Regions from separate parts of the Streptomyces sp. NPDC003077 genome, predicted to be linked through region 1. Evidence: riboswitches for the same ligand, from Rfam matches in the RefSeq annotation. Region 1 holds a riboswitch; the other holds the start of a gene.
What was found. A riboswitch is a leader RNA that binds a small molecule or an ion and turns the genes downstream of it on or off. The one in region 1 is predicted to bind S-adenosylmethionine.
Positions count from the first base shown of each region.

Region 2: another riboswitch for S-adenosylmethionine. It lies ahead of ABZX96_RS07580 (aminotransferase class V-fold PLP-dependent enzyme); the one in region 1 lies ahead of thrC (threonine synthase).

Region 1 is NZ_JBEXNM010000009.1:40,441-50,459, reverse strand. Features, by position in the region: gene ABZX96_RS08855 (ROK family protein) at 1-47, opposite strand, end outside; gene ABZX96_RS08850 (extracellular solute-binding protein) at 394-1,665, shown strand; gene ABZX96_RS08845 (DUF3263 domain-containing protein) at 1,865-2,215, shown strand; gene otsB (trehalose-phosphatase) at 2,556-3,413, shown strand; gene ABZX96_RS08835 (trehalose-6-phosphate synthase) at 3,565-5,019, opposite strand; gene ABZX96_RS08830 (glucosyl-3-phosphoglycerate synthase) at 5,167-6,114, opposite strand; SAM riboswitch class I at 6,292-6,443, shown strand; gene thrC (threonine synthase) at 6,461-7,744, shown strand; gene ABZX96_RS08820 (MoaD/ThiS family protein) at 8,157-8,435, shown strand; gene ABZX96_RS08815 (cold-shock protein) at 8,905-9,108, shown strand; gene groL (chaperonin GroEL) at 9,553-10,019, shown strand, end outside.
Region 2 is NZ_JBEXNM010000007.1:127,522-137,540, reverse strand. Features, by position in the region: gene ABZX96_RS07610 (hypothetical protein) at 118-519, opposite strand; gene ABZX96_RS07605 (heme-copper oxidase subunit III) at 788-1,408, shown strand; gene ABZX96_RS07600 (c-type cytochrome) at 1,484-2,293, shown strand; gene ABZX96_RS07595 (Rieske 2Fe-2S domain-containing protein) at 2,290-3,351, shown strand; gene ABZX96_RS07590 (ubiquinol-cytochrome c reductase cytochrome b subunit) at 3,348-4,985, shown strand; gene trpD (anthranilate phosphoribosyltransferase) at 5,157-6,221, shown strand; SAM riboswitch class IV at 6,657-6,774, shown strand; gene ABZX96_RS07580 (aminotransferase class V-fold PLP-dependent enzyme) at 7,009-8,385, shown strand; gene ABZX96_RS07575 (Lrp/AsnC ligand binding domain-containing protein) at 8,494-8,775, opposite strand; gene ABZX96_RS07570 (rhomboid family intramembrane serine protease) at 8,772-9,515, opposite strand; gene ABZX96_RS07565 (hypothetical protein) at 9,730-9,969, shown strand.

The DNA.
Region 1 (10,019 bases):
GCCTTCATGCCGGTGCCGCCCACATCAAGGGCGATGACGTGTCTCACGGGTACAGTTTCGCGCGATTCCGCATTAAAGGTCTAGTCCACTCGCGGAGGATCGCTGATCCGGGGTGGTGCGGGGGCACGGAAGGCACTCCCAAGGTGACCCCCGGCCGATCACCCGGCGCCGCCTCTCCCCGGATCCGCCCGGAATCCGGCCGACGCGTCCGTTCCCGCATGTCAGGCCGCTGTGGGAAGGGTGGTGCGGAAGTGGTACAGGGGGTGGTGTACACCTTGTGGGGGCAATCGGGGGAGACTCGCGGTTCATGCCGATCGGCGACGACCGCCGACGCGCGGGGACGACCCCGGCGAGCGAGCACGGGACACTCGGGACATAAGGGCGGTAATGGCAGTGCAGCGGCGGTACCTGGGCCTGGCAGCGGTGGGACTCTCCACGGCCATGACGCTGACCCTCTCCGCCTGTGGCAGCGGGGCCGGAGCGGGCGGCGACGTCACGCTCACGCTCGTCGCCGCGGACTACGGCGACAACGAGGCCAACTCCTCGCGCCACTACTGGGACGAACTGGCCCGCGCCTTCGAGAAGCAGAACTCCGGCATCAAGATCGACGTCCAGGTCTACAGCTGGGAGGAGGTCGACAAGAAGGTCGAGGACATGGTCAAGGCCGGGAACGCCCCGGACATGGCCCAGATCGGCGCCTACGCGGACTACGCCGCCCAGGGCAAGCTCTACAGCGCCGACGAGATGCTCTCCATACCCGTCCAGGCCGACTTCACCACCTCCCTCGCGGAGGCCGGCGAGTACAACCGGATCCAGTACGGGATGCCCTTCGGGGCCAGCACCCGGCGCCTCTTCTACAACAAGAAGCTGTTCGCCGCGGCCGGCATCTCCCAGCCCCCGCAGAGCTGGGACGACATCGCCCGGGACGCCGCGCTCCTGAAGGCCAAGGGCGTCAAGATGCCGTACGCGCTGCCGCTCGGCCCCGAGGAGACCCAGGCCGAGACCCTGATGTGGATGCTCAGTGGCGGCGGCAACTACATCGACAGCATCGGCAAGTACACGATCAACTCGCCGGAGAACATCAAGACCTTCGAGTGGCTCAAGAAGGACCTGGTCGGCAAGGACCTGACCGGCGGCGACCCGGCCAAGCTCAACCGCCAGCAGGCGTTCGACGCCTTCGCGGCCGGCGAGGTCGGCATGCTCAACGGCCACCCCACCCTGATGAAGCAGGCCGAGGCGAAGGGCGTCGACTACGGCACCGTCGACCTCCCCGGCGTCAACGGCAAGGCGAAGGCCACCATGGGCGTCGCCGACTGGATGATGGCTTTCAAGCAGAAGGGCCACCGCGACCAGGTCGGCAAGTTCCTCGACTTCGTGTACAGCGAGAAGAACGTCATGAAGTTCTCCGGCGACTACGGGCTGCTGCCGGTCACCGTCTCCGCCTCCGAGGCGATGATGGCCGACCAGAAGTACGCCAAGCTGCACAGCTTCCTCAAGCAGCTCGCCAACGCCGAGTTCTACCCCTCCAACAAGACCTCGTGGCCGCTGGTCAGCAAGACCCTCAAGGCCAAGATGGGCACCGCCGTCGGCCCCAACGGCAACCCCGGCGGCGTCCTGACCGACATCCAGAACACGGCGGACGAGGCGGACAACAAGGCGAAGTGAGGCCGGACCGGCGGGGGCGCGACGCCTCCGCCGGGCCTTCGGCGCGGGACGCGATGCCTCTGCCGGACGGGCTCCGCACCTCGGCCTGGACGGGCTCCGCACCTCGACCTGGACGGGCTCCGCGCCCCGGCCGGAACGAACCCGCCGCCCCTCCCCGCACGAATCCGCCGTTGTCAGACCCCCCGCTTATCGTGGAACCGTGATGACGAGCGGGACGGGCGGCGACGAGGGACGGGCCGGCGGTGCGGGCGGCACCCCGCTCCCGCCCCGGGACGCCGCCTCGCTCCCGCCCCGGGACGCCCCCCAGCCCTCGCCCCGGGATGCCGCCCCCCTCTCGTCCAGGGACGTCGCGGTGCTGGGCGTCGAACGCCGCTCCTGGCCCGGCCCCGGCGCCAAGGAACGCGCCATACGCGAACGCCTGGGCATCTCCCCCACCCGCTACTACCAGCTCCTGAACGCCCTCCTGGACGATCCCCGCGCCCTCGCCCACGACCCCGTCACGGTCAACCGCCTCCGCCGCCTCCGCGAGTCCCGCCGCGCCCGACGGTGACGAGGCCGCCCGCGGGCACCACCGAACGGCCCGACGACCGCGGGCCGCCGACACCGGAACGACACGGCCACCCGGCGAGCGAACGGCCGGACGACCGCGGGCCGCCGACGCCGGAACGACACGGTCCCCCGGCGAGCGAACGGCCGGACGACCGCGGGCCGCCGACACCGGAACGACACGGCCACCCGGCGAGCCGATACCGGAACCGGACCGCCCACCACCCCTCACCAGGCAATTCCCCGTCCCCGCCGCACCCGGGACCCGCCCCACGCCCCTCCGGAACGCCTCATGCCCCCATACGCCCGTCGTGCGCCCGTGCGCGACCGGTAGTGTCAGCGGCATGGGCAGCCCCCCGAACGCTTTGCCGACGCCGGTCACCGCCGCCGGCCGTGACGGTCTCGCCGCGCTGCTGGACCGCCCGGACCGGGCCGTGATCGCCCTTGACTTCGACGGCACGCTCGCCGCCATCGTCCCCGACCCCGAGAAGGCCCGCGCCTATCCCGGCGCCGTCCCCGCGCTCGCACGCCTGGCGCCGCGGCTGTGTTCCGTGGCGGTCGTCACCGGCCGCCCCGCGGGCGTCGCCGTGCGGCTCGGCGGCTTCGCGGACGTGCCCGGCCTGGACCACCTCGTGGTCCTCGGCGCGTACGGAGCCGAACGCTGGGACGCGGCCACCGGCACCGTACGGGCCCCCGCGCCACCTCCCGGCGTCGCCGCCGTCCAGGCCGAGCTCCCCGGCGTCCTGGACCGCTCCGGTGCCTGGCACGGCACGTGGGTGGAGGACAAGGGCCGGGCCATCGCCGTCCACACCCGGCGCGCGCCGGACCCGCAGGGCGCCTTCGACCGGCTGCGCGACCCGCTGTACGAGCTGGCCGAGCGCCACGGCCTGATCGTCGAGCCGGGCCGCCTGGTCCTGGAGCTGCGCCCGCCGGGCATGGACAAGGGCGTCGCGCTGGCGGAGTACGTGCGCGACGTGGGCGCGTCCACGGTCCTGTACGCGGGGGACGATCTCGGCGACCTGGCCGCGTTCGGCGCCGTGGACAAGCTCCGGTCGGACGGCCTCGCCGGGGTGCTGGTGTGCAGCGGCAGCGCGGAGGTCACCGAGCTGGCCGACCGCGCCGACCTGGTGGTGGACGGCCCACCGGGCGTCGTCGCCCTCCTGTCCGCCCTCGGCGACCGGCTCGCGGAACGGACGGCCTGAGGAGCCGACCCGGGCGCCGGGCCGGGCAGAGCCCACCCGCGCCCCGGGACAACCTGAGCTCCCCGCCGCCCCGGGCCCCGGACGACAGCCCCCGGACACACGGTTCGGCGGGTGCCCGCTTCCCAGCAGGCACCCGCCGAACCGTGCGCCCTCACCCCCGCAGCGCCCGCAACTGCTCCAGGAACCACTGCGCGGGCGGCAGCGCCGTCGCCGCCGCGGCCAGCCGCTTGGTGCGCTCCGCGCGCTGATCGGACTCCATGCACAGCGCCTCGTGCAGGGCGCGCGCGGTGCCCTTGACGTCGTACGGGTTGACGGTGATCGCGTCCTCGCGCAGCTCCTCGTATGCTCCGGCCTCCCGGGACAGGACCAGGGCGCACCCCTCGTCCGAGACCACCGGGACCTCCTTGGCCACCAGGTTCATGCCGTCCCGGATCGGGTTGACCAGCGCCACGTCCGCGAGCCGGTAGGCGGCCAGCGAGCGTGCGAAGTCGTCCTTGACGTGCAGGACGACGGGTTGCCAGCGCTCGGTGCCGTACTCGGCGTTGATGGCCTCGGCCAGCTCGCTCACCTGGGAGGTGTAGGCCCGGTAGACGGCGAGGTCCTGCCGGGAGGGGTAGGCGAACGCGACGTGCACCACCCGTTCGCGCCATTCGGGGCGGTCGGCCAGCAGCCGCCGGTAGGCGAGCAGGCCGCGGACGATGTTCTTGGACAGCTCGGTGCGATCCACCCGGACGATCGTCTTCCGCCCCTCGCCGATCTGCTCCCGCAGCGCCGCCAGCCGCTCGTCCACGTCGGAGCGGTGCGCCCGCGCGCGCAGGAACTCCGCGTCCGCGCCGAGCCCGTGCACCCCCAGCCGGGTCGTCCGGCCCTCGTGCCGCACCTGGAGCCCGTCGTCCGCGCGCGTCACCTCGGCGCCCAGGACGGCGGCGCAGCACTCCGCGAACGCCTCGGCCCACCGCCGGGTCAGGAACCCGGCGCGGTCGCCGCCCAGGATGCCGAGCAGCACCTCGGCGGCCACGTCGTCCGGCAGCATCCGGAAGTACTCGGCGGGCGCCCACGGCGTGTGCGAGAAGTGCGAGATCCGCAGGTCGGGGCGGCGTTCCCGGAGCATGCCGGGCACCAGCGTGAGGTGGTAGTCCTGCACCAGCACCGCGGCCCCGGGCGCCGCCTCCTCGGCCAGCGCGTCCGCGAACGCCGCGTTGTACGTCTCGTACGCCCGCCACTGCGCGCGGAACTCGTCGTCGAAGGCCGGTTCCAGCGGCGTCTGGTAGAGCATGTGGTGGACGAACCACAGGGCCGAATTGGCGATGCCGTTGTAGGCGCCCGCGAACACCTCGGCCGGTATGTCGAGCATCCGGACCCGCTGGTCACCGGTGTCGGCCGGGTCCAGCCGGCCGCCGGTGCGCCGGGCGGCCTCCCGGTCGCCCTCGCCGAGCGCCGCGCAGACCCACACGGCACCGTCGTCGGCCCCGATCGCCGACAGCCCCGAGACCAGGCCGCCGCCGCCGCGTTTGGCGGTCAGCGCTCCGTTCCCGGCCAGGGAGTACGAGACGGGGCCGCGGTTGGACGCGACGAGGACCTGGGCGCCAGCATGCTCGGAGACCATGCCGCGAGTATTAACCCGTCACAGAACCGCTCAAACGTACGGAGCGGAGGAAAAGCCCGCGCGTCGGGAGCACGGGGAAGCGGCCCATCCGGAACGGGCGCCCGGCACCCACTGCGGCTTCCGGGACCGTCCCCGCCCCCGCCGCCCTCACGCCGCCCGCCGCTCCGCGTACTCCGGTATCTCCGCCATCGGCGGCCGTTCCGTCGTGTCCACGTCGCTGGTGCGCGGGACGAACCCCGTCTCGCCCCGCTCGAACTGCGTCAGCCGCGTCCGCACCAAATGCCCCCGGGTGAGCCGCAGGTGAGCGGTGCGGTAGATCGCCGCCGCCATCCGGCCGAGCGCCTGGCCGTCCTGGTGCCGGTGCTTGCGCACCCCCACGTCGACCTGCGCCAGCGCGTCCAGCCCGACCGTGTGCAGCGCGTCCACCAGCAGCCCCAGCTCCACGCCGTACCCGACCGGGAACGGCAGCCGCTCCAGCAGCGACCGCCGGGCGGCGTACTCCCCGCCCAACGGCTGCACGAACCCGGCCAGTTGCGGCCAGTGCAGGTTGAGCAGCGGACGGGCCACCAGCTCCGTCACCCGGCCGCCCTGCCCCGGCGCGCCGCCCAGCGGACGGTCGTACATGCCCTTGACGAACGCCACGTCCGGATCGGTCAGCAGCGGCCCGACGATCCCCGACACGAACTCGGAGGAGAACTCGCGCAGGTCCGCGTCCACGAAGCACACGATGTCGCCCGTCGTCACCAGCAGCGACCGCCACAGGACCTCGCCCTTGCCGGGCAGCGCGGGGATGCGCGGCAGTATCGCGTCCCGGTGGACGACCCGGGCCCCGGCCTCCGCGGCCACCTTGGCGGTGCCGTCCGTGGAACCGGAATCCAGCACCACCAGTTCGTCCACCAGGGGGACGGCCGCCGTCATCAGCTCCTCCCGGATGGCCGCGACGATCGCGCCGACCGTCGCCTCCTCGTCGAGCGCGGGCAGCACCACGGAGACCGTCTGGCCCGTCTGGCGTTTGGCGGCCAGCAACTGGTCGAGCGTGCGGTCGGCGGCGGACCAGGAACGGCTGACGAGCCAGCGTTCCACCTCTTCCAGCACCAGTCCGTCTCCCTTGGATCGCGCGGCGCACAGGCGCCGGTAAGTGACGTGCATCTCGCGGTGCGGACGGCCCACTCAACCGTCCGCGCCTTCGGTTACAGTCTTGAACAACGCGGATGACCACCGCATGTCGGGGTCACCGCGCGACAAATGCCTGGGCTTTGCCCAGTGCCATACCGCTCATCCAGAGGGGCAGAGGGATACGGCCCGTTGAAGCCCCGGCAACTCCAGTCGGTCTCGTCACCGCGTTCACGCGGTCCGCGAGGCTCCCGACTAGGGAAGGTGCCAATTCCGTCTCGCGGCGAGATGCGTCGTGAGGAAGATGAGGAGAAAGGGCCTCGCCTCCATGGCTGTGCAGTCTGTTGAAAGCAACACCACCGTCGCCCTCGGCCCCGCCGTGGCCCTGTCCTGCCGCGAGTGCGGCGAGCGCTTCCCGCTCGGTCCGATTTTCGCCTGCGAGCACTGTTTCGGGCCCCTGGAGGTGGCGTACGAGCTGCCGACCGGCGACCCGGAGGCGCTGCGCAAGCGCATCGAGGCCGGACCGGGCAACATCTGGCGGTACGCGCCGCTGCTCCCCGTCCCCGCCGACGTGGCGGACAAGCCCAACCTCAACCCCGGGCTGACCAAGCTGGTCAAGGCCGACAACCTCGCCCGCGAGCTGGGCGTCACCGGCGGCCTGTACGTCAAGGACGACTCCGGCAACCCGACGCACTCCTTCAAGGACCGCGTCGTGGCCATCGCCGTCGAGGCCGCCCGCGCCTTCGGCTTCACCACTCTGTCCTGCTCCTCCACGGGCAACCTCGCGGGCGCGGTCGGCGCCGCGGCGGCGCGCGCCGGCTTCCGCTCCTGCGTGTTCATCCCGCACGACCTGGAGGCCGGGAAGGTCGTCATGGCCGCCGTCTACGGCGGCGAGCTGGTGGGCATCGAGGGCACCTACGACGACGTGAACCGTTTCTGCTCGGAGCTCATCGGCGACCCGCTGGGCGAGGGCTGGGGCTTCGTCAACGTCAACCTGCGCCCCTACTACGGCGAGGGCTCCAAGACGCTGGCCTACGAGATCTGCGAGCAGCTCGGCTGGCGGCTCCCGGACCAGATCGTCATCCCGATCGCCTCCGGCTCCCAGCTCACGAAGATCGACAAGGGGCTGAAGGAGCTGATCGCGCTCGGCCTCGTCGAGGACAGGCCGTACAAGATCTTCGGCGCCCAGGCCGAGGGCTGCTCGCCGGTCTCCACGGCCTTCAAGGCGGGCCACGACGTCGTCCGCCCGCAGCGGCCGAACACCATCGCCAAGTCGCTGGCCATCGGCAACCCCGCCGACGGCCCGTACGTCCTGGACATCGCCCGGCGCACCGGCGGGGCGGTCGAGGACGTCACCGACGAGCAGATCGTCGACGCGATCAAGCTGCTCGCCCGCACGGAGGGCATCTTCGCGGAGACCGCCGGCGGCGTCACCGTCGGCGTCACCAGGAAGCTCATCGAGGACGGCGTGCTCGACCCGTCGCTGACCACCGTCGTCCTCAACACCGGCGACGGCCTCAAGACCCTGGACGCCGTCTCCCCGACCACCGGCCCCACGGCCACCATCCGCCCGAGCCTGGACGCGTTCCGCGCGGCCGGCCTGGCGGGCTGAGCCCGCCGGCCGCACGGGCCCACCGACAGGCGGATCCGCGACCGGCGGCCGATCGGGCGCCCTCGGGGTGCTCGGTCGCTGTCCGGCCGACCGGTCGCGGATCCGCCGCCCTGAACGTCACGCGGGGCCGTCCGGCCGTTTCGCGTGGGCGTTCCGGCCGTCGTACGGGTCCGGGGCGTTCCGCGTGGGTGTCCCGGCCGTCGTACGCGTCCGGGGCGGGCGTCCTGATCGTCGTACGAATCCGGGGCGTCCGTCCGGTCCTCGTGCGAATCCCAGGCGTCCGGCGCGGCGGTCCCGGTCCTCGTACGCATCCGGGGGCCGCCCTGTCCGGCGTCCCGGCCCTCGTACACGTCCGGCTCGCCTCCCGCCCCCTCCCTCCCCGATTTCCCGGTCCGCAGAAAGGCAGGACTCCATGAGCGTCACCGTCCGCATCCCGACCATCCTCCGCACCTACACCGACGGCAAGGCCGAAGTGACCGCCGAGGGCTCGACCCTCTCCGAGGTGATCGCCGACCTGGAGAAGAACCACCAGGGCATCGCGGCCCGCGTGCTGGACGACTCCGGCAAGCTGCGCCGCTTCGTGAACGTCTACGTCAACGACGACGACGTGCGCTTCGAGCAGGGCCTGGAGACGCCGACGCCGCAGGGCGCGGGCGTCTCGATCATCCCGGCGGTGGCCGGCGGCTGCTGAGCCGCTGCCCCGCCCGCTGCCCCCCCCCCGCGGCTCGTCTCCCGGCCCGTCTCCCGGAGCCGGTGACGACCCTCCCGCGGTCGATTCGGAATCGCCCCGTCCGCCCTGGAAGCGGACGGGGCGATTCCGTGCTGTTAAAGGCGATACAGTTGGGGCGATCCCTCTTCGCGCGTATCGGCAACGCCTATAAGAACGCGACAAGTTGTGCCCGAACTGTGTGCATGATTTGTCGTGTTGATGCGCTATGCCCGGCCCGACTTGCCCCGGAATGTGGGCAGTTCTCCGTATATCGGTGTTTGGTCGCAGGCAGATTTCTCGTCCGATTGACCTGTTGCTCTGGGCAGTGGTGCGGATACATTCGGCCGCGGTCGACGCGTTCCGGCGCACACCCCCACGTGTCGGGGGTGAGGTCTGACCCGGGTCCGCGGAGCGCGGTCCTGCGCAAGGGCCAGTAATAGGGGAGTTAGGCATGGCTCAGGGCACCGTCAAGTGGTTCAACGCGGAGAAGGGGTACGGCTTCATCGCGGTCGACGGTGGTGCGGATGTATTCGTCCACTACAGCGCGATCCAGATGGACGGTTACCGCACCCTTGAGGAGGGCCAGCGGGTCGAGTTCGAGATCTCGCAGGGCCAGAAGGGGCCGCAGGCGGACATGGTCCGCGTGGCCGGCTGAGGCGCCGACCGACTGCAGCGTGCACAGGCCCGCGCTCCGTATGGGGCGCGGGCCTTCCGCATGTCCGGGGCCGGGTGTGCGGAGATCGCGGGCGGGTCCGGGGCCGGGCGCGCGGGGATCGTGTCGTGCGTCCGGGGCCGGGCGCGCGGGGCGCGTGGGGGGCTTTTGTTGGTGTCTGCACGCACCTCTTCGCCGGTGCTCCACCTCGGCGAGGCACCCCCGAAGCCGCTTGCACTCGGGTGGGTCGAGTGCTAATCATTGCGTTAGCACTCTACGAGTGAGAGTGACAGCTAAGGACCGAGTCGGTGAGGTCCGTCGGCCGGGTGGAGCAAGGAACCACACGGCGGCCGGTCCGTCCGTCGCGGGCGCCAGCGCGGTCCGGAGTATCCACCCTCCCCCAGACTCCGTCCGGGGGGACCCCCAGTCCTGGGAGGACCACTTCACATGGCCAAGATCATCGCGTTCGACGAGGAGGCACGGCGCGGTCTCGAGCGCGGGATGAACCAGCTCGCCGACGCCGTCAAGGTCACCCTCGGCCCCAAGGGCCGCAACGTCGTCCTCGAGAAGAAGTGGGGCGCCCCCACGATCACCAACGATGGTGTGTCCATCGCCAAGGAGATCGAGCTCGAAGACCCGTACGAGAAGATCGGCGCCGAGCTGGTCAAGGAGGTCGCGAAGAAGACGGACGACGTCGCCGGTGACGGCACGACGACCGCGACCGTCCTGGCGCAGGCGCTGGTCCGCGAGGGCCTGCGCAACGTCGCCGCCGGCGCCAACCCGATGGCCCTCAAGCGCGGCATCGAGAAGGCCGTCGAGGCCGTCTCCGCCTCCCTGCTGGAGCAGGCCAAGGACGTGGAGACCAAGGAGCAGATCGCCTCCACCGCCTCCATCTCCGCCGCCGACACCCAGAT
Region 2 (10,019 bases), on a different contig from region 1:
TCCCGGCCCTCGCGGGGGCCTTGGCGTGCGTGAGGGCGCCCGTTCGCACGACGGGCGCCCCCAGGCAGCGCGGCGCCGTGACGCCCCCTTGCCGGGGACGCCCCGCCGCCGGTCCGCTCAGGCCTTCGCGAGCAGCCGGCGGCGCAGCAGACCGGCCAGCGCGTCCGCGAACTCCACCGGGTCCACCGGGTGCGTCACGGCGGCGTCCGCGCGGCTCCAGGTGGCCAGCCAGGCGTCCTGGGGGCGGCCGATGAGCAGCAGCACCGGCGGGCAGCGGAAGACCTCGTCCTTGATCTGCCGGCACACGCCCATGCCGCCCGCGGGCGCGGTCTCGCCGTCCAGCACGCACGCGTCGATCCCGCCCTGTTCCAGGGCCTCCAGCACGGCGGGCAGGGTCGCGCACTCCAGGATCTCCAGCTCCGGCAGGTCGGGGGCGGGCCGCCGGCCGGCCGCCAGCCGCACCTGTTCGCGGGTGCCCGCGTCGTCGCTGTAGACCAGCACCGTGGCAGTCGCCTGCATCGTTCCTCCGTGGATCTCGGCAGTTGAGCTCAGGTGGGACCTTGCGCGGATGCTACTCCGGCGAGGGCCGCGCACAGCAGGGTCCGTACGGCCCCAAGATCGGCCCGACGACGCGTCAGAACGGGTTCGCGGGGGCTCTCACAGGCGAGGACGGAACTGCGTTTGCCCCTCCGGACGATCCGTTGAATGGGCCGTACGAGCAGGACACGCGCCCTTGACACACCGAACGGCACCCCCCGGGGTGAGGGCGGGATAAGCGACCGACATAATGTCGGTCGTGGCGACAGCAACGACAGTAGAAACCGGGCACGCGCACCCGTCGGTCAATCGGCCGAACCTGACCAGCGTCGGAACCATCATCTGGCTGAGTTCCGAGCTGATGTTCTTCGCGGCCCTCTTCGCGATGTACTTCACCCTTCGATCGGTGACCGGCGCCGAGTATTGGAAGGAATCCGCCGATGCGCTGAATCTTCCGTTCTCCGGGACGAACACCGCGATCCTGGTTCTCAGCTCCTTGACCTGCCAGCTCGGCGTGTTCGCGGCCGAGCGTGGCGACGTCAAGAAGCTGCGTGCCTGGTTCGTGGTCACCTTCATCATGGGTGCGATCTTCATCGGTGGCCAGGTGTTCGAGTACACCGAGCTGGTCAAGCACGAGGGCCTTTCGCTCTCGTCCGGGCCGTACGGATCGGTGTTCTACCTGACCACCGGCTTCCACGGACTGCACGTGACGGGCGGTCTGATCGCCTTCCTGCTGGTCCTGGGCAGGACGTACGCGGCCAAGAGGTTCACCCACGAGCAGGCCACCGCGGCCATCGTCGTGTCCTACTACTGGCACTTCGTCGATGTCGTCTGGATCGGCCTCTTCGCCACGATCTACCTGATCCGGTAACCGGTCCCGCACCGGACCCGCACTTCAGACATAGCCAAAGCATCGACGCAGAAGATCCTGACACCGGGGTAATCCGTGAAAAAGCTCTCCGCACGACGGCGCCATCCGCTGGCGGCGCTCGTCGTCCTACTCTTCGCGCTGGCGGTCACTGGGGGGCTGTACGCCGCGTTCGCGCCCGCGGACAAGGCTCAGGCCGATGACACCGCCCAGTCTCTAGCCATCAAGGAGGGCAAGAAGCTCTTCGCCGTGGGCTGCGCAAGCTGCCACGGCACCGGCGGCCAGGGTACGTCCGACGGCCCGAGCCTGGTCGGCGTGGGCGCCGCCGCGGTCGACTTCCAGGTCGGCACCGGCCGGATGCCGGCGCAGCAGCCCGGCGCTCAGGTGCCGCGGAAGAAGAACATCTACAGCCAGAAGGACATCGACCAGCTCGCCGCGTACGTGGCCTCGCTGGGCGCTGGTCCCGCCATCCCGAACGCGGACGACTACGGTCCGAAGGGCGCCGACATCGGCAAGGGTGGCGAGCTGTTCCGCACCAACTGCGCGCAGTGCCACAACTTCACCGGTAAGGGCGGCGCCCTCACCAACGGCAAGTTCGCACCGACGCTTGAGGGCGTGGAACCCAAGCACATCTACGAGGCCATGGAAACCGGCCCGCAGAACATGCCTTCCTTCGGCGACGGCACCATGTCGGCGCAGAACCGGAAGGACATCGTCGCGTACCTCGGCGCGGTCAACAGCGATGACACTCCGAACCCCGGTGGTCTGAGCCTGGGCGGTCTCGGACCGGTCAGTGAGGGCCTCTTCGGCTGGATCGCGGGCCTCACCGCGCTGATCGCGGTTGCCATCTGGGTCGCAGCCCGGACAACGAAGGCCAAGAAGTCATGAGTCAGACTGGACGACACAACGACGTGCCAGAAGAAAACCTCCCCAGTGAGCGGGACGCTCACGAGGGCGCGGTGAGCAAGGCGGACAACCCGTTCGCGGACCCGGGGCTGCCGCCCCACGAGCACCGCATCCAGGACATCGACGAGAAGGCCGCCCGGCGCTCCGAGCGCGTGGTCGCCTTCCTGTTCGCCCTGTCGATGCTCGCGACGGTCGGCTTCATCGCCTCGTACGTGATCTTCCCCATCGAGAAGATCGTCTACATCTGGCCGTTCGGGCACGTCAGCGCGCTGAACTTCGCGCTGGGCCTGACGCTCGGTGTGGCGCTCTTCTGCATCGGCGCGGGCGCCGTCCACTGGGCCCGCACCCTGATGTCGGACGTCGAGGTCGCCGACGAGCGGCACCCGATCGAGGCGGCCCCCGAGGTCAAGGCGAAGGTCCTTGAGGACTTCGCCGCCGGCGCCAAGGAGTCCGGCTTCGGCCGCCGCAAGCTGATCCGCAACACCATGTACGGCGCGCTGGCCCTGGTGCCGCTCTCCGGTGTGGTGCTGCTGCGCGACCTCGGTCCGCTGCCGGAGAAGAAGCTGCGGACGACGAGCTGGAAGAAGGGTGTGCGGCTGGTCAACCAGGCCACCAACCTCCCGCTGCGTCCTGAGGACATCGCGGTCGGCTCGCTGACCTTCGCCAAGCCCGAGGGCCTGGAGGAGGACGACCACGAGTTCAACAACAAGATCGCCAAGGACGCCCTGATGCTCGTGCGGCTCCAGCCGCAGAACATCAAGGACAAGCAGGAACTGGACTGGTCGCACGAAGGCATCGTGGCCTTCTCCAAGATCTGCACCCACGTCGGCTGCCCGATCAGCCTGTACGAGCAGCAGACGCACCACGTGCTGTGCCCGTGTCACCAGTCGACCTTCGACCTCGCCGACGGTGGTCGCGTGATCTTCGGCCCGGCCGGTCACGCCCTGCCGCAGCTGAACATCACGGTGAAGGACGGCTTCCTTGAGGCCGTCAGCGACTTCGCGGAGCCCGTCGGCCCGAGCTTCTGGGAGCGCGGATGAGTAACAAGACTGGCGCCACGACGGCGCGCCGCGGCCCGGCGCCGCGGGGCGAGCGGATCGCCGACTGGGCCGATGGCCGGCTGGGCATCTACAGCCTGGCCAAGGCCAACATGCGCAAGATCTTCCCGGACCACTGGTCCTTCATGCTGGGTGAGATCTGCCTCTACAGCTTCATCATCATCATCCTGACCGGTGTCTACCTGACGCTGTTCTTCCACCCGAGCATGGCCGAGGTCGTCTACCACGGCTCGTACGTGCCCATGCACGGGATCCGGATGACCCAGGCGTTCGAGTCGACGCTGGACATCAGCTTCGACGTGCGCGGCGGTCTGCTGATCCGGCAGATCCACCACTGGGCGGCGCTGATCTTCATCGGCGCGATGATGGTCCACATGATGCGGGTGTTCTTCACCGGCGCCTTCCGCAAGCCGCGCGAGGTCAACTGGCTCTTCGGCTTCCTGCTGCTGGTGCTCGGCATGTTCACCGGCTTCACCGGCTACTCGCTGCCGGACGACCTGCTCTCCGGTACGGGTGTCCGGTTCATCGAGGGTGTCATCCTGGCGATGCCGCTGATCGGCTCGTACCTGCAGATGTTCATCTTCGGCGGGGAGTTCCCGGGGCACGACATCATCCCGAGGTTCTTCACGATCCACGTGCTGCTGCTGCCCGGCATCATGCTGGGCCTGCTGGTGGCGCACCTGATCCTGGTCTTCTACCACAAGCACACGCAGTTCCCGGGTGCCGGCAAGACCAACAACAACGTCGTCGGCATGCCGCTGCTGCCGGTCTACATGGCCAAGGCCGGAGGCTTCTTCTTCCTGGTCTTCGGTGTGATCGCGGTGATCTCGGCGGTCGCCAGCATCAACCCGGTGTGGGCGATCGGCCCGTACCGGCCGGATCAGGTGTCCACGGGCGCCCAGCCCGACTGGTACATGGGCTTCGCCGAGGGCCTGGTCCGTGTGATGCCCGGCTGGGAGTGGGACATCTGGGGCCACACCATCAACTTCGGTGTGCTGATCCCGATCCTGATCTTCCCGCTGGTGCTGGTCGCGATCGCGGTCTACCCCTTCGTGGAGTCCTGGGTCACCGGCGACAAGCGCGAGCACCACATCCTGGACCGCCCGCGCAACGCCCCGACGCGCACCGGCTTCGGTGTCGCCTGGCTGACCGCGTACCTGATCATGCTCGTCGGTGGTGGCAACGACCTGTGGGCCACGCACTTCCACCTGTCGATCAACTCGATCACCTGGTTCGTCCGCATCGGGTTCTTCGTCGGGCCGGTCATCGCCTTCATCGTCACCAAGCGGATCTGCCTGGGCCTCCAGCGCCGCGACCGCGACAAGGTGCTGCACGGACGCGAGTCCGGCATCATCAAGCGGCTGCCGCACGGTGAGTTCATCGAGGTCCACGAGCCGCTCAACCAGGAGCAGCTGCACAAGCTCACGCAGCACGAGCAGCCCCAGCCCCTGGAGATCGGTCCGGAGATCGACGAGAACGGCGTGGAGCGCAAGATCAAGCGTTCGCAGAAGCTGCGCGCCAAGCTCTCGAAGGGCTTCTACGGGGAGGACAACGTCATCCCGAAGGCCACCGTCGAGGAGTACAAGGAGATCACCAGCGGCCACGGCCACCACTGATCTCCCCCGCGTCCGCCAGGACGCAGCAGTAGTACGCCACCCAGAGGGCCCCGTCCCTCCCCGCGCTCCGCACGGAGCAGGGGAGTCCCCAATATGGACGGGGCCCTCCGGCATGTCCGCGTCCGGATAGGGTTTTGTCCAACACGGCAGACGAAACCAGGAGCGTGGACCATGAACGTTGTGACCCCGGACGGCGGCGGCAGCGTGGCGGCCCACACCTGGCCGGCCGTACTGAACGCCCTCCTCGAAGGCCGGGACCTCGCCGCCGACGACACCGCCTGGGCCATGGACCGCATCATGCGGGGTGAGGCCAGCGACGCGCAGGTCGCCGGGTTCGCGGTGGCGCTGCGGGCCAAGGGCGAGACGGTCGCCGAGATCTCCGGCCTGGTCCGCGCGATGTACGCGCACGCGCGCCTGATCGAGGTGCCCGGACCGAGCGTGGACATCGTCGGCACCGGCGGCGACGGCGCCAAGACCGTCAACATCTCCACCATGTCCGCCATAGTGGTCGCGGGCACCGGCGCCAAGGTCGTCAAGCACGGCAACCGCGCCGCCTCCTCCGCCAGCGGGGCTTCCGACGTCCTGGAGAAGCTCGGCGTCAACCTCGACCTGTCCCCGGACCAGGTCGTGCGGGTCGCCGCCGAGGCGGGCATCACCTTCTGCTTCGCGGTGAAGTTCCACCCCGCGCTGCGGCACGTCGCGCCGGCCCGCCGCGAACTGGGCGTGCGCACCACCTTCAACGTGCTGGGCCCGCTGACCAACCCGGCCCGCGTCCGGGCCCAGGCCACCGGCGTCGCGGACGCCCGCATGGCGCCCATCCTCGCCGGGGTGCTCGCCGAACGCGGCTCCAGCGCCCTGGTCTTCCGCGGCGACGACGGCCTGGACGAACTGACGACGACGGCCACCTCCAAGGTCTGGGTGGTCCGGGACGGCGCCGTGCGCGCCGAGTCCTTCGACCCGCGGGACGTGGGCATCGACCTGGTGCCGGTGGACGCGCTGCGCGGCGGCGACGCCTCGCACAACGCGGACGTGGCCCGGCGGCTGCTGTCCGGCGAGGACGGCCCGGTCCGCGACGCCGTGCTGCTCAACTCCGCGGCGGCGCTGGTGGCGCTGGAGCCCACGGACGCGCCGCTGACCGAGCAGATCACGGCGGGCATGGCCAGGGCCGCCCAATCGATCGACTCGGGCGCGGCCCGCCGGGTGCTGGAGCGGTGGGTCGTGGCGAGCAACGCGTGAGGCGGGGCGGGGGCGCGTACGCGTCCTCGCGCGTACGTCCCTTGAGGAGGCGCGGGCGGGGTTTCGTAGGCGTCCGTTGGTGATCGTTCTCTGAGGACTTCTGAGAAGTGCGGGCGCGTTCGTGTCCGTCCGTGAAGGTGTCGTGTGGCGGGATGGGACGGGCGGGGTTCGTTCGTGTCCGTCCGTCCGTGAAGGGGCCTTGGGGCGGGACGGGGACGGGCGGGGTTCGTTCGTGTCCGTCTGCCCGTGAGAGTGCCCTGCGGCGGAACGGGGACGGATAGGGGCTTCGTAGGCGTCCGTCCGTGGATGTTCCGTGAGGCGTACGGGAATGTCCCGTGAGGCGTGCGGGGCGATGAACAGCTGTTGCGGCAAGGCCGGTTCCGGAATGCGGACCCGGCCTTGTGCAGTGTTGATCGTGTGGCATGATGCAGGACAGGTCACGAGTGACAGCGACACAGGCCCCGGCCCGCTGTCCGGCAACCCTCCGTCCGTGGCGGGGTGCCCCGGGTGATGACCAGGTCGCAGGCAACGAGGTCTGCGGCAAGCGCGGATCCCTCGCCAGGGATCCTGGTCTTCGAGGGAGTTCTTCCGTGATTCAGCGAATGCGATAGGGCCGTCGGCCCCCTTCTCCGCTTCTCCGGGCGCGTAGCCCGGTTCCTTCGGGATCGTTTCCGGTTCTTCCGGGGCCACTTCCGGCTCCTTCGGACCGCTTGCGGTTCCGCTTCTCCTTCCGCTCCGCCGTGCCCGCGCACGCGGTGCGTTCGCCTGCCTCTCCACGGAGTTCGCCATGTCTGTTTCCGCCGTCGCCACCGACACCGCCGTCTGCGATCCGCTGCCCGTCCTGGGGCGCGACGTCCTGGTCCCGCTGGTCACCGGCGGGCAGATCGACTACGCGGCACTGGACTACGCGGCCAGCGCGCCCGCCCTCCAGCGGGTGTGGGACGACGTCGCCGCGTACGCCCCGTACTACGGCAGCGTGCACCGCGGGGCGGGCTACCTCTCGCAGCTCTCCACCGACCTGTTCGAGAACAGCCGGGCCACGGTCGCGGAGTTCCTCGGCTGCCGGGCGGACGACCAGGTCGTCTTCACCCGCTCGACGACCGACTCGCTGAACCTGCTGGCCGCCGTACTGCCGCCGGGCACCCGGGTGTTCGTCTTCGAGACGGAACACCACGCCTCGCTGCTGCCCTGGGAGCGGCGCGCCGACCTCGCGGTGACCTACCTCGACGCGCCGCGCACGCCGGGGCAGGCGGTGGACATCCTGGAGCGGGCGCTGACGGAGCGGGAGCCCTACGGGCCCGCGCTGGTGTGCGTCACGGGTGCCTCCAACGTGACCGGCGAGCTGTGGCCCGTGCGGGAGCTCGCGGCGGCGGCGCACGCGCACGGGGCGCGCATCGTGCTGGACGCGGCCCAGCTCGCCCCGCACCACCCCGTGGACCTCGCCGAACTGGACGCCGACTGGGTGGCCTTCTCCGGCCACAAGCTGTACGCGCCCTTCGGCGCCGGCGTGCTGGCCGGACGCGCGGACTGGCTGCGGGACGCCGAGCCGTACCTCGCGGGCGGCGGCGCCAGCCGGTCGGTGACCCGGCGCCCGGACGGCGGGGTGGCCGTCGACTGGCACACCACGGCAGCCCGCCACGAGGCCGGCTCCCCGAACGTCATCGGGGCCTACGCCATCGCCTCCGCCTGCAAGGCGCTCACCGAGGCGGGCCTGGAGAACCTGGTCGCCCGCGAGCAGGCGCTGATCGCGCGGCTGCGGGCGGGGCTGGCCGAGGTCCCCGAGGTGAAGGTGCTCTCGCTGTTCGGGGACGACGCGCCGCGGGTGGGCGTGCTGTCGTTCGTGGTGGAGGGGTGGAACAGCTCGCACTTCGCGGCGGCGCTCTCCGCGGAGTACGGGATCGGCGTGCGCGACGGGCTGTTCTGCGCCCACCCGCTGGTGCGGACGCTGCTCGGCGGCGAGCCGGACAGCCCGGCGGAGTGCGGCGCGCCGGACGCGGCGCCCGGCGAGAAGCCGCTGAACGCCATCCGGGTCAGCTTCGGTGCCGGTACCCCGGACGAGCATGTGGAGCGGTTCCTGCGGGCCGTCGGGGAACTCGTCCGGGACGGCGCGCGCTGGAACTACCGGACCGAGGGCGGGCGGTGCGTGCCGGACACGTCGGCGTGACCCTGGGGGTCGGTGGGGCGTCGGCGTGACGGCGCGGTGCCGGTGGGGCGTCGGCCTGATGCAGCGAGGCCGGCGGGGCGTCACCACCCCGTCGGCCCGCCCGCCGGTTCAGGAGTCCAGGCCGATGGCGAACGCCGCTTCCAGGTCGTGCTGGGAGTACGTACGGAAGGCGATGTGCGTCTCGGTGCCGGCCACGCCGGGGATCTTGCTGATCCGGCCCGGGATGACGTCCGCGAGGTCGTCGTGCTTGGGCACGCGGACCAGCGCGATCAGGTCGTACACACCGGTGACCGAGTAGACCTCGCTGACGTGCTCCAGCGCGGCGATCTTCTCCGCGATCTCCGGGATCTGGTCCACGCTCGTCTTGATGAGCACGATCGACGTGATCACGGTTGGCTCTCTCCCTCGGTCGCCCGTTCCGCCTTGCCGGCGACCACACTATCTCCCCGGTAGCGCACCCACGCGTACAGGAATCCGAGGGAGAAGCCCACGACGTGCGCGAGGTAGGCGACGCCGGGCCCGCCGGCGTCCCGCTGGGCGGCCACCGCCTGGAGGGCGAACCAGAACAGCAGCACCACCCACGCCGGGAAGCGCAGCGGCAGGAAGAAGAGGAACGGGTAGAGGCTGGTCACCCGCGCCCGGGGAAAGAGATAGAGGAAGGCCCCGAGCACCCCGGAGATCGATCCGGAGGCGCCGACCAGGGTTTCGTCGGACCCGGAATGCGCGGCGGCGTAGCCGAGCAGCGCGACGTAGCCGGTCAGGACGTAGAAGACCGCGAAGTGCAGTCGGCCCATCCGCGCCTCGGTCATACCGCCGAAAACGTGGAGGAAGAGCATGTTGCCCAGCAGGTGCAGCCAGCCCCCGTGGACGAACAGCGCGGTCAGCGGCGTCGCCAGGGCGCGCGTGGCGCCGCTCCACAGTTCGCGCGGGATGACCCCCCACCGTTCGAAATACACCGTCTGGGCCCGAACGAGAGCGGCACCGGCGCCGTACGTCCCGGTGAGCCCGCAGGTGGGCCCGACGAGGAAGACCACGCAGCAGGCGGCGATCAGGACGTTCGTCATCCGGGAGAACACGGCACGGGCCGCGCGGGGCGACCGGGGAAGAAGGGACCGGAGCGGGGCCGTCATGAAGTGATCATGGCGCAATCGGTCGCAATCAGGACAGAGCGCCTCGCCGTAGGCTCCCCGGTGGGCACGCACCGCATCCGGTGTCCGTCAGGCCGTAGGGTAACGGTCGGTACGACACGTACCGACGCAGTCCGACGGCGCACCGCGTGCATCCCCCGAACGACGGTCCGCGCGTACGCACGGGCCGTCGAGCCTGACGAAAGAGGACGACATCATGGCTGTTCCCCTGCCGACGGACGGGACCCGGTGGCGCTGCGCCCTGTGCGGCAACCTGACGCGTTTTGACGTGACGCGCCGGTCGGAGACCGTGGAGTACGTGCACCTCGACCTGGCCGGGGTGCCGAACGTGGAGGAACGCAAGGTCCTCAGTGAGAGCATCGAGTCCGTGCGCTGCCGCTGGTGCGACGCGGTCGACCAGATCGAACTGGTGGACCGGCCGGGCGCGAGCGCCTGAGACCAGCGCCTGAGAACGGAGCGATGCAGTAGTGGTGGAGCGTCCAGAAG